3 regions of the Bacillus sp. FJAT-27231 genome follow, and region 3 is predicted to be linked to each of the others. Evidence: riboswitches for the same ligand, from Rfam matches in the RefSeq annotation. Region 3 holds a riboswitch; each other region holds the start of a gene.
What was found. A riboswitch is a leader RNA that binds a small molecule or an ion and turns the genes downstream of it on or off. The one in region 3 is predicted to bind cyclic di-GMP.

Region 1: another riboswitch for cyclic di-GMP. It lies ahead of AC623_RS10185 (bifunctional diguanylate cyclase/phosphodiesterase); the one in region 3 lies ahead of AC623_RS11850 (response regulator).
Region 2: another riboswitch for cyclic di-GMP. It lies ahead of AC623_RS19650 (hypothetical protein); the one in region 3 lies ahead of AC623_RS11850 (response regulator).

Annotation. Positions count from the first base shown of each region.
Region 1 is NZ_LFZU01000001.1:2,178,622-2,182,871, forward strand. Features, by position in the region: gene AC623_RS10185 (bifunctional diguanylate cyclase/phosphodiesterase) at 1-1,838, opposite strand, end outside; cyclic di-GMP riboswitch class II at 1,895-1,978, opposite strand; gene AC623_RS10190 (SpoIIE family protein phosphatase) at 2,098-3,240, opposite strand; gene AC623_RS10195 (STAS domain-containing protein) at 3,266-3,625, opposite strand; gene AC623_RS10200 (ATP-binding protein) at 3,638-4,036, opposite strand; gene AC623_RS22305 (methyl-accepting chemotaxis protein) at 4,062-4,250, opposite strand, start outside.
Region 2 is NZ_LFZU01000001.1:4,107,194-4,111,443, forward strand. Features, by position in the region: gene AC623_RS19645 (MFS transporter) at 1-1,127, opposite strand, end outside; cyclic di-GMP riboswitch class II at 1,696-1,779, shown strand; gene AC623_RS19650 (hypothetical protein) at 1,811-2,962, shown strand; gene AC623_RS19655 (GNAT family N-acetyltransferase) at 3,236-3,676, shown strand; gene AC623_RS19660 (LytTR family DNA-binding domain-containing protein) at 4,011-4,250, shown strand, end outside.
Region 3 is NZ_LFZU01000001.1:2,488,430-2,492,679, forward strand. Features, by position in the region: gene AC623_RS21505 (hypothetical protein) at 1-140, opposite strand, end outside; gene AC623_RS20795 (hypothetical protein) at 207-593, opposite strand; gene AC623_RS11845 (manganese catalase family protein) at 799-1,656, shown strand; cyclic di-GMP riboswitch class I at 1,978-2,065, shown strand; gene AC623_RS11850 (response regulator) at 2,143-2,496, shown strand; gene AC623_RS11855 (YfiT family bacillithiol transferase) at 2,724-3,236, shown strand; gene AC623_RS11860 (aspartyl-phosphate phosphatase Spo0E family protein) at 3,401-3,586, shown strand.

The DNA.
Region 1 (4,250 bases), 310 kb from region 3:
CTAAATGAACTATACCCGGTGCCAAAATCATCAATCGAAATATGAATCCCTAAATCTCTAAGCTGCTGTAAAGTATCTGCCGCATGATCGAAATCCGCAAATACACTTTCTGTCACCTCAAGCTCCAGCAGCTCTGGGTCCAGCTCTATTTCTGTTAAAATCTCTTGAATTTTTCCCACGATGTTTGGATGGGCCAGTTGGCGGACAGACATATTAATAGATATTCTCAACGGTTTATAGCCTTTAAGCTGCCATTCTTTATTTTGTTTGCACCCATGGCGGAGCACCCATTCCCCAAGAGGAAGGATCAAGCCAGTTTCCTCAGCCAGCGGAATAAATTTATTGGGAGGAATGCGCCCAAGCTCTGGATGATGCCAGCGGACAAGTGCTTCCATTCCAATGACCTCGTTATTGGTAATGTCCATTTTAGGCTGGTAATCAATATGAAATTGCTCGAGTTCAATAGCTTTTCTCATCTCATTTTCTAGTAAAATCCGCTCTAATGATTTTTCTTCCATTTCAGTTTTAAACAGAGCGTATCCGTTGCGTCCTCGTTCTTTTACAAAATAAAGGGCGGAGTCCGCCTTATTTAACAGCTCATCCGGCTGCTCTCCATGCTCCGGAAAACGAGCGATGCCTATACTGCAGGAAAGGGTATATTGCTGCTCTGCGACCTTTAACGGCTTTTGAAAGTTGGATTGAATTCTTTTGGCTAACCGCTCAAGTTCTTCCGTGTTCTGAACATCTCTCAGCAAAATCGTGAATTCATCGCCGCCTAAGCGGGCGATTAAATCGGTTGTACGAACGGACTTTTTAATAAGACGGGCCGCTTCTGTCAAAATGAAATCACCCGTTTCATGGCCCCATGAATCGTTGACAAATTTAAAACGATCTAAATCAAGAAACATCACAGCAAACTGGGATGAGGTTTTTTTTGCCCGTTCTATTTCTTTTCGCAGCTGCTGCATGAAGAGCCGGCGATTCGGAAGATCTGTCAACGTATCATGATAAGCTAAATGATAAACCATTTGCTCTGATTCTTTTCGTTCCGTTACATCCCTCATCGCTAATACGAAGCTTTCAATTTCTCCGTTTTTAAAGATAGGGCTAATTTTTGTTTCCATGTACTTATACTCGTTGCGAATTGTTCGTATACGAAATTCAAGCTGAACAGAAATTTTCTTTTTCGCAGCAAGCTTATCTAGCTTCGCTGAAAGCTGCTTACGATCTCTTTCGTGTACATATTGAAACAACTGTCCCGATGCTAATACATCTAGATCGTAACCAACCAAGCAAGAATGGGAAGGGGAAACGTATCGATAGTTCCCTTGTTTATCAATCACCGCAACTAAATCAGATGAATGCTCTGTAATAAGACGATACTTTTCTTCGCTCTCTCTTAATTCTTCCTCTATTTGTTTGCGGCTGCTAACATCGTTTCGTATAGACACATACTGATAAGGCTTCCCATTCTCATTTAGAAAAGGCACGATCGTCGTATCGACCCAATAAAAAGAACCATCCTTTGCTCGATTCCTTACCTCTCCCCTCCAAATACGGCCGGTCCCAATTGTTGCCCACATCTCTTTAAAAAAGGAGCTAGGATGATAGCCGGAATTTAAAATTCGGTGATCCTGTCCCAGCAATTCTTCCTCGCTGTACTTTGAAATCTTAGAAAATTGCTCGTTTACGTACAAAATCTTTCCTTGCTGATCCGTTATGGCTACGATAGCAGACTGATCAAGCGCATATTTAACATCTGTCAGTTCTTTTAAAACCACCTCGAACTGTTCACTTTCCCTGTTATCAGGATTATTCAAAAGGGAATATTTAGGCATGGCAGATCTCTCTTTTCTATTCTATATTTATCTATAAGGCAAGCAAAAAACCGACTCTAAAAAAGAGTCGGTTGCACTACTCGCTCCAAGCCATTCAAGTGCCCACATACAAATGACTATTCATCGCTTCCACTTTAAAGGCAATATGTAAAATAAGTCCATGATCTTTATACGATTATCATAGAACTATATGCCCAATAAGTCAATAAGCAGAAGGCGGATAGGTTGTGACATTAGACCGACTATTGGTCAAATTAAGTTAATAGAGAATGGCCGTCACGATCGTTATGTCATCCTCAAAAGTGTTCGGATTTCGGGAGTATTTTTTTTCTTTGAGCAATTGACAAATAATCTGTTCTGATTCCAAGTGACAATGCTGTCTGACCATCTTTTTTAATTCCTCAATAGCTGCTCCTACCGTCTGTTCCCCATGCTCGATCAAGCCATCTGTATATAAAACTAGCACTGCTCTTCCTTCATAATCAAACTGTCCTTCCTTCACTTCGATCTGCTCTATCATTCCTAATGGAGGACAACTACTCTCTAATTCTGTCACATCGCCTGTATAGTCAATAAATAGTCCGGGTGGATGACCAGCTGACGCATACCTTATCTGTTTTGAGGCTGTGTCAATGTGAACATAAATCCCCGAAATAAAATACGTGCGTAACGTTGCTTGCTGGGATTTAAATAAACTATAAACATGGCTGTTCATTTTTTCTAACACATTAGCGGGTTTCACTGTTTCGTATAAAACAGATCGAAGAAGCGAACGGATAGAAACAGCTAACAAAGCAGAAGTAATGCCATGTCCCATGACATCCAGTACGAATAGGCTATATTCATGCTCATTCAGCTGGTACCAGACGTACAGGTCACCGCCAATCATTGTTGAAGGCAAATAAGCCCCTGTAATATTAATATCTTGATTTCTGATTGGCTGGCTTAACAGCTCTTTTTGCACTTTACGAGCTAACCTTAAATCTTCTTGGAGTTGTTGCTCGGCTTCTTTTTTGGCTGAAATATCCGTAAAGACAGAAGCATAAAAAAGCGGTTTCCCTTTCTCGTCCTTGATCACTGTTATTGTTGTCCACTGAACATAAAACTGGCCATCTTTTCGCTTGTTCCAAATTTCTCCTTTCCATTGACCATGTCGAGCGATTGAGTCCCATATATTTTTATAAAAAGCCTCACTATGTTTCCCAGACCGAATCACTCTCGGTGTTAAACCAATTACTTCTTTATCAAAACCGGTAATTTCAGTGAATGCTGGATTAATAAACAGGATCTTTCCTTCAACGTTTGTCACCATCACGCCTTCCATGATGCTTTGGAAAAGCCGATCAGCCAAAAATTCACTCGCTTCTGATAAAGAGGCCGTCAAGGGTTTCGTACGCTTCATTGCTGCTCCCTCCCCTTTCCCAGAGCTAGCAAATGGAGGGATTGTCATTTTGAGCTGCCTCAAAAAAGTTAATAGCTGCTTCTATATCAGGAAACAATTTAATAAACGCTGTGAACTTTACAATTACAAAAATTTCTTCAATGGACTGGCCAATCCCTGAAATCGCCATATCCTTTTGCTGCTTACGCATATTCATGACACTTTCAGCTATGATTCCAAGTCCAGCACTATTAATGTACTGTATTGGCTTTAGATCAAGAACAAAATAATCTGCCGATCCTGCCGTAAATTTCAGCATAGCGGCCCGGAACAGCTCAATATTCTTTAACGTAATGTCTTCTTCCCAATGCAACACTTGTATACGATTAAAGCTTTCTATTTTCACTCTTTCTCCCCCTTAATGACGACTTTTCTGCATATGAAAAATGACATAGCCTTCTTTTTCATCCAGCCAGACTTTATCCATAATATTTACTATTAATTGAAGCCCTCTTCCACAAGAAGACACATTCACCTCTTCTTTTTTTCCAATACAAAAGCGGCTTCCTTTTTGCTTTAAGGAAATTCTAATCGTGTGGTTATCGACGTTCCAGCTGAGATATACAGATTCGTGACTTGATCCTCTCCCATATTCGAGGGAGTTAACGGCTGCTTCTTCGAGAGCGAGTCGAAGCATGATTTGGACAGTTGGCGGAAAACCAAGTTTTTCCGCCAACTGATCGTTTCTTTTCATTGCTTCCCATACATCTTTCTCTGTTTTGATTGGCATTTCTATACAATTAAACTGGAGACTCATTCTCTTCTTCCTTTCAAGTCTCTCACTAAATTTTGAACTTAGCAGCTAGGTGATTAAGGCTCTCTGCCATGCTTGCCAAGTCCGCTGCCGTAGAAGCCGTTTCTTGAACACTGGCTGCTGCTTCTTCAGAAACCGCGGCAATGTTTTGCACAGACAACAGAACTTCTTGTGCTTGCGCCGCTTGTTCCTCGCTTGCAGAAGCAATTTCAATTAC
Region 2 (4,250 bases), 1.6 Mb from region 3:
CAAAACAGCCCAAAAATGAAGCCAATAGAATTACCTGCTGCCACAAGTGAACCAACAAGAAGCGGTCCAAGGATCCCGCCTACACGCCCGATCGAGGCAGCCATACCGGCCCCTGTCCCGCGAATGACAGCTGGATACTGTTCAGGAGTGTAGGCATATAACGCCCCCCATGCTCCGAGGTTGAAGAAGGATAAAAAGATACCTGACACGATAAGAACTGCCGTCGTTTCTGCATTGCCGAAAATAAGCGCAGAACCCGCCGTCCCTAACAAATAGGTGACAAGCACAAACTTTCTTCCCATTCGTTCGATGAGCCATGCAGCTGTAAAATAACCTGGCAGCTGCGCTAGAGTCATGATTAATACATATTCGAAACTTTGAATCATACTAAACCCTTTCATGACCATCACACTTGGCAGCCACAGGAACATTCCATAGTATGAAAAAACGACCGTGAACCAGACCATCCAAAGCACGAAGGTAGAGCGTGCGTATGTCTTCGACCAAACATCTCGGACGTTTTGACCAATTGACCGTCTCTCCGCTTTTTTCGGTGAAAATGCCGGAGAATCCGGAAGCTTTAGCCGCAAATAAATAGCATAAAAAGCAGGTAAAGCACCAAGGATAAGAGCTACTCTCCAGCCATATGACGGAATAATAAAATAGGAAATAAGTGCGGCAATCAGCCAGCCAAGTGCCCAAAAGCTTTCAAGCAACACAACCACTCGTCCGCGCTCTTTCGCCGATACACTTTCTGAAACGAGCGTTGAGGCGACAGGTAATTCTCCACCAAGCCCCATGCCAATAAAAAAGCGTAGAACTAAGAAGGCAAAAAGGGTCGTCGTTAAAGCAGAGATACCGCTCGCAAGCGAAAACAGTACTAACGTAATAATGAATATATTCTTCCTGCCAATCCGATCTGCCCATAGACCGAAAAGGAGTGCGCCAACAGCCATTCCGATGGAGTTCACACTGCCGATCCATCCCATCTGTTCTGGTGTCAGTCCCCACTCTGCTTTCAGGGCTGCAATAATAAACGAAAGCATCCCAACATCTAGTGCATCAAACATCCAGCCGAGCCCTGCAATGCCGAGAAGCTTTCTCTGTGAAATTGTTCTTTCTGCCATCATCTTTACCTCCGGTGTCTTGACAGTTGTCATTGCCATTTCACTATAATCGGATTCAATGGAAAAAACAAGGTCTATTTTTCTGAAAAGGCTTTACTATGAACCCTTCATCCTCTGCTAAATTAATAGAAGAAAATGACAGATAAACCCTAAAGGGTAATAGGGAAAAAAGGAAATCATTAAAAGATTTACCCTCTGCTTAAAGGTTTATACACCCTCAGATTAAGAATATAAACTATATCTCCATTATCATTGCGCCTATCACCGATTGAAGAATATTAAAATGTTGACCGACGAAATCATATACAGTATGACAATTAACGATAGATTTGAAAATTGTTGATTCATTTTGTCGATGGAAATTAGTTCTTTTAGCCTAAAATTCCATTTATAATAATTTTATGTATGAGATGTTCGATATATCGAAGTGGCCACGGATCGTATCAGTACATCAATTACTTGCAACATTGGTTGAAATGATCACTTATTCATCTCAAACCAATCATTGGCGGATAAACGTTGAAGTATATCCTTTACCAGGGTACTTAGGTTATATGGAAAACGAACCTCCTTTAAGGGATGCTATGAAGCATAGTCTTTATTTGGACACTTGGACTATGTGGAGCAAGTAGTGTAACCGACCCTCTTATTTAAAAAAATACTATTTAAGAGGAGAATACTAATTGATGCTAAAAGTCTATTCAAAAAAAGTTATTTCTACTGTTGTAGCTAGCTCTCTAGTTTTTGGACTCGGTAATGCTGTTATGGCTGCTGCTCCAAAGGTTGAGACAAAACAAACTGGGCGTACAGAGCAAAATGTTCAGACTGGAGTTATTAGTTTCGATGAGATCACGGTGCCAAGATTTGCGAAAGAAATTCAATTAACCGGTACAGTCCTTATTGATGGGCCTCAATTGGTAGTAACAATTCCAGGAGCAAAAAATATAACCGTTACTAAGGTTGGAGATACACAGTGGAAATATGAAGCAACGGTTGATGTTTCGGCTCTCAAAGGTGATAAAGAGTTTGCGATTTCTGCCTATACCATTTACGCGAATGGGAAGAACGCTGGCAGCATTCATACAAGTGCACCTACGGTAAGCCAAAAAGTTCATATCCCTTATGTCACATCGACTGTTGCTGAAGATACAGAATGGACTTCTTATAATCGCTCTGTTAATGAATTCACTTTGTCCTATAATGAGGTTCAAAACTGGTCAGTGGGTGATCCTGTCATCACCGCAAAGACATTGGCTGTGAACGGTGTTGAATCAGAAGTGACCGTTCTAGGGAAAGCCATTGAGGTTCCGACTGCCATTCAAGATTTTAAATTTTCACAAGAAGCTCTAACTTGGGAGTTTGATACAAATACTAAAACCTATTCAGCAACTTTTAATATTTTAGTTACTGATAGTAAAGACCGTACCACGACTGAATCGGTAACGAAAACCGGTTTGCAGCCAGGTCAGACCAATACAGTTTCTCATGCTCTCTCTGACGGGTTTGGAACGATACCAAAGACTCACGAATTTGCCGTACCTGCTGCTCCGGCTGTTGAAGTGGTTCCTGTCGAGTTAAGCAATTTAAAGCTGACTCTACAAGCTCAAAACAGCAATCAGTTTAAGATATCGGCAACATATACCATCGTTTATTCCGATCATTCAACGAAAACTGAAAACGATAAAGTATTAGAAGGCAATATCGCAAACCCAGGTACTCAAAATCAAAATTCATCCTCAAAAGATTATCAAATTGGAGGATTTGTCTATAACGTTACGGTGACTTACAATTCTGCTAAAAAAGATTATGAGGCAACTGCCGTCTTAAAAAAATAACCAAGCAACACAAGAGGCTGGACTTATTGGTCAGCCTCTTGTTATTTTCAGAGCTGATAGCCATGTTTTTTATTTAGTAATATTCTTAAAAACCTTATTTACATACAGTGCCTTTCATCGTAATATGCCGAAGGAGAATTTGATGTGTACCTAGTTAAAGCTGGATTTACATTCATTTGCCTATAGCAAAACAATTAAGCATCCATATGATAATAATCAGGTAAAATCACTTTATTTCCTCTCTAATTTCCTCGGTAATAAGGAGGCACATACATGATTATTAGAAAAGCCAATCAGAAAGAGATCGATTTTATTTTAAATTTTTCACAAGAGGTGATCGAAGAAGGTTCAATGGGATACCTTAAACCTAGTCGGGACAATATTATAAGCGAGATATTCAAACCTGCTCTTGAAAATGGAGCTTACTATTTGGTAGCCGAGAAAGAAAATACCCTATTAGGATGGATCCTAGTCGGGACAAATATTGATCTTTATTCCTTTGAAGAAATTGGATACCTTCTTGATATTTACGTTTTCTCTCCATATAGAAAATCGGGGATAGCCAAAGAACTCACACAGGAAGCCTTAAAACGGTTAAAACAAGACCAGTATAAAAAAGTTCAATTAAGTATTTTTTCTGGTAATCACTCAACAGCTCTTTGCCAGCAACTTGGTTTTCAAGAAGTGCTAACTGTTTTTGAAAGACCTCTCTAAATTCCTTAGTGACCCTATCTAGACGTTTCTTCATGATGGGGTTCTCCTTCCCCTGTCGTTTGCCAAACGGTCTTTTCCTCTACACGTGATACAACGAAATGAATAGACTTTGGTTAATATCGTAGTATCAATACCAAGTGACAATCTGATAAAATGTAAAATATAACAAAGTGATCTGAAGAATGTCAGCAGTCTCCCCCTCGATGACCATACTCAAAGTCTTCTATCTTTAATTTTGAGGATAGACAAGCTTACTTAACCTTGCACCTTTGTGAATGGATAAAACCGAAGCCATCGTCGATCTGAAATAGTTTAAATTTCCGTAGGTGATCATATGAAAGTGTCAATAGAGGAAATAAGCAAAGAATTAGAAGAAGAAATCCTCATTAGATGTCACGAAATAAATGACGAAATACATGCAATGGCAAACAAGCTGAAAATCGACATCCCTATTGTACTCGGATATCAAAATGATCAAGTTCATCGTATTAAGCTTAGTGATATCTATTATTTTGAGGCAGTGGACGGAAAGGTTTTTAGTTACTGCAAGGACAACGTTTTTGAGGTAAAACAA
Region 3 (4,250 bases):
ACTATTACGTTCATATCAACATTCGAGTTCCCGCTGTTTGTAACTTCAGTTTGCGTCAACTCGTTATCAGCCATTCCCCTTCTCCCGAAAAAAGAAGAAGCAGCCATTCTTCCAAAAGGAGGCCTTTGCGGTTCTGCCATTTTATTTCCCCATTTCAATTTATTTTCAGGCAGAAAGAATGGTGGACTCTTTCTGCCCCCCAAAAATTAAATATCAAATCTCTGACTTTGTGCTTGTGCTTGATCTTGGTCTTGGTCTTGGTCCTGGTTTGAATTTGCTCTTGAATGTACTCTTGCAACAGAATCAGAATCTACATTGATGTCGAGACGGATCGTTGTATTGCCGCTGTTAGATACTCTAGCAATATTCGTATTACGGTCAATGTTTTTCAAATCGTTGTCATTATCATTGATGTTTCGCAAGTCAATTTCATCTTTAATTCTATTTTGTAGATTGCTTCTTACATCCACTTCGTCCTCAATGTTTACATTTGTTGTTGTTCGATTTTCTTCATTCGATCTTGAACCATTGTTGCCGCGGTTGTTTTTATTATGTTTGTTTTCGCCTGGGAACCATACTTCACTCATACTCATATTCTCTCCTCCTTTTTCCATTTCTTACTATAATGTATTCTTTATCTCTTTTTTTGAATGGACAAACCATTTAGGGGATTAGCTTGTTTTTAAAAAGATATTGTTTGTTCTTTATGAAAGGCTGACTGTATGAATAAAATAAAAGCATTCGCTTCATGATAAATATTGATTGTATTTATTCTATATTGGAAATGAGGATAGGCGGATGTACTATTATAAAGAAGAGTTAATCAATATGATTAAGCCTGATCAGCCAGATCCCGAGGCAGCAAAGGTATTACAGGAAATTTTAGGCGGGCACTTTGGAGAAATGAGAACGATGATGCAGTTTTTCTTTCAAAGTTCCAACTTTAGAGGAAAAGATACTCAATACCGCGACTTGCTTCGCGGCGTATTCTTAGAGGAAATTGCTCATGTGGAGCTTGTACAAAACACAATTAATCAATTGCTTAATGGCTCAGGTGAATCAGCTGTCCCAGGAAATGCAGGGATGGACGGTGCACCTCTTGATGATGCTGTCAAACATGCCAACCCCCATCATTATATTATCGGCGCCCAGGCCTCGCTTCCCGTTGATGCAAGCGGAAACCCCTGGAATGGATCGTGGGTATACAGCCATGGAAACCTTATTAGTGATCTGCTTGATAACTTAGTGCTTGAATCTACTGGTGTCCTGCAGAAGACACGTATTTATGAAATGAGCTCCAATCAAACGTTCCGAGAAACACTTGCTTTTCTAATTGTCCGGGACAACGCCCATCAAAACGCTTTTGCCAAAGCACTTGAGACACTAGGCGTTGACTGGGGCAAACTCTTCCCTGTTCCGAATTATGACATTAATAAATATCCGGAATGCAGAAAGTACGTAGAGATGGGGTATCATAATGCCCAATTTAACTTCAGGTTGGATCCAACAAGAATCGGTGAAATCTTTCAGGGAGAATCGCCAAGCCGGAATAAAGGAGAACTTGCAGTAGTCGATCCGCCGAAGGGGTTCCCTGTTCCAATGCTTCCTGAAATGCCTAATGAGCATAGCCCAGGAACAAAAGACATGAACTTCTAATAAAAAGAAAATTTTCGTTACGTCATTTCCTTTTGACTAACTATCTAAAACATACTAGAGGACGGCTCTTTAAAAGCAGCTAATGCTGCCAGCAAGAGCTGGCCTTTTCCATTTTTTGATCGCTTTTATATATTACCCATTAGTTAATAGTCATTTTTCGACTTAATTTGACTCCTTTCATTGCTATTTAAGTTGCCCCCGCGCAAAATCAATAGTAATATATCCTTAGACCTTTAGTTTTATATACTATTTCTTTATCGCCTTGTTTTAGGCGTCTAGCGGTTAATCTATTAAAATACAGTTTTTAAAATCTTACTATTATTCATTGAAGGGCAAAACCCGTGAAAGCGGGCGACGCAAAGCCACGGGCCTACAGCAGTGCTCCTGCCAAGGCAGCCGGGTTGCCAAATTGAGTTCACCTCAGCTTATATATAGAAAGATGGCCTTCTCTGAATGTATTTTAAACTCTTAGCGAAGGTGTGAAATATGAATAAATCAGTATTAATAGCAGATGACTCTCTTTTCATGAGAACTTGGCTGAAGAGCATTCTGACAGCTCATAACTATGAAATATTCGAAGCTGCTGATGGTGCAGAAGCTATAGCCGCGTATGCGCTTTACAAGCCTAGTCTCGTTCTCATGGATATCACGATGAATAAATTAAATGGCTTGGAGGCGCTGAAAAAAATTATAGAATTTGACCCTTCTGCCAAAGTAGTGATGTGCTCCTCTCTCGGTCAAAAACAACTAATTATAGAAGCATTGAAGTTAGGAGCTAAGGACTTCATTGTAAAACCATATTTCGATCAGTTAATCCCTATATTAGACAACATTGAGTAACCTCCCCAAGAGGGTGCCGTGCAATCGCATCCTCTTTTTCTAGCCATTTATGATTCTCTCTTATTTTTTATTCTCTCGCCTCTGTTTCATTGTCTTCTCAAACTATCATTCATTTAAAGCAAATTTAAAAATTAGAAGAGTCATCAGCATCACCTTCCCTTTCCAAATATGTATGGCAGAATTAAAATAGAACTAGTAAGCTAAAAGCAGAAAGGCGGAAAATATGAATGAAAGATGAACAATATCCGATTGGTTTGTTTGAATGTCCACATAACATATTAGAGGAGGACCTTCACTATTGGATCGGTGACATAAGATCTTTGCCAAACCGTTTAAAAGCTTTAACCAAAAATTTAGATAAAAAAGAACTAGGTTATACATATCGAGAGGGAAGCTGGACCATTCAACAATTAGTTCATCATATTGCTGATAGCCACATGAATGGCTATATTCGCATGAAATTGGCTTTGACAGAAGAAATTCCAACGATCAAAACATATGAGGAGTCAAAATGGATAGAGCTATATGACTCTGAGCTGCCTATTAACATTTCGTTAAGCTTACTAGAAGGATTGCACGCAAAATGGGCCTGTTTATTAGAACATTTAACACCTGTTCAACTGCAAAGACAGTACAAGTATCCTAATGGAGATGTTATGAGAATCGAACAAAGTATTGCTCTTTATGCCTGGCACGGTAATCATCATTTAGCCCATGTCCAGCATGCTTTAAATCGTTAAGAAAACGTTAGTTGCAAGCATGGGGTTTCTTCTAATTTAATCAAATGATGTAACTTTTTGGTTACTTCTGTCGAACCTCTTTCTCTTCTTTTTTTCAAGTTGTATAATATATCCGAACGCACACGAACGTGTACTTTCAGATATATGATTAGGAGAGATAGACGTTGATTATCCAGGAAACACTTGAAGAGTTAATGATTCAAATTAATACTGTTCGTCATTTAATGATTTCAACCGGGCTGCAAAAAGGGCTTAATGATTATGAAACTTTAAAATACAGTGAAGAACTGGACAAGCTTATTAATAAATATCAATTAGTTACTTGGCCATGCCATCCTAAGACAACTTAAGAAATCTCTCCCGTTTACATACTTTATAGTTTACTTCTTTGCCAATAGCGAGAAATTTCTCTATCTTTTTGCATATCCCGCCTATTTTTGGGTAAATTACTTGCAATCAGGGTTACACGGCATCCACCTTCACACACCACCAAGAATAACCTTGATTAGCCAGGCGCAGGCCTGGCTTTTTGCTATTTATTATTGTTGTGATTCAGCAATCCTAGTTCGTGATCATCTCTATTATTCATTATGTTATAAGAACGGAACTATTTTCCTGGTTATTACCAAACAAAAATATCCATTTATCTCCAATTAACTAACTAAATACAATAGAAGCTCATCAGCCTTTCCGTCTATCCCCCATGTTCCCTGCTGACGAAATACCTTTTAAGTAAAATAATCATTAAGACTCTTTCATTTGTTACAAACATATTTCATAATTATATTTTGTGGAACGCTGTTACAAAGGAGAATGGTCTTGATTCCAGTTGAACTTATTTGTCATGAACTTAAACGGCTAACGGATGATTATTACAAATGTGAGAATCCTACTATCAGAGAACAGATACATTCTGATATTAAACTTTTAAGCACAGCCTTATTTCTTGTTGGCCAGTATGAGTAAAAGCTATTAATTCCTCTTTTAACCGGTTCGTTCTTTTAAGACTCACCG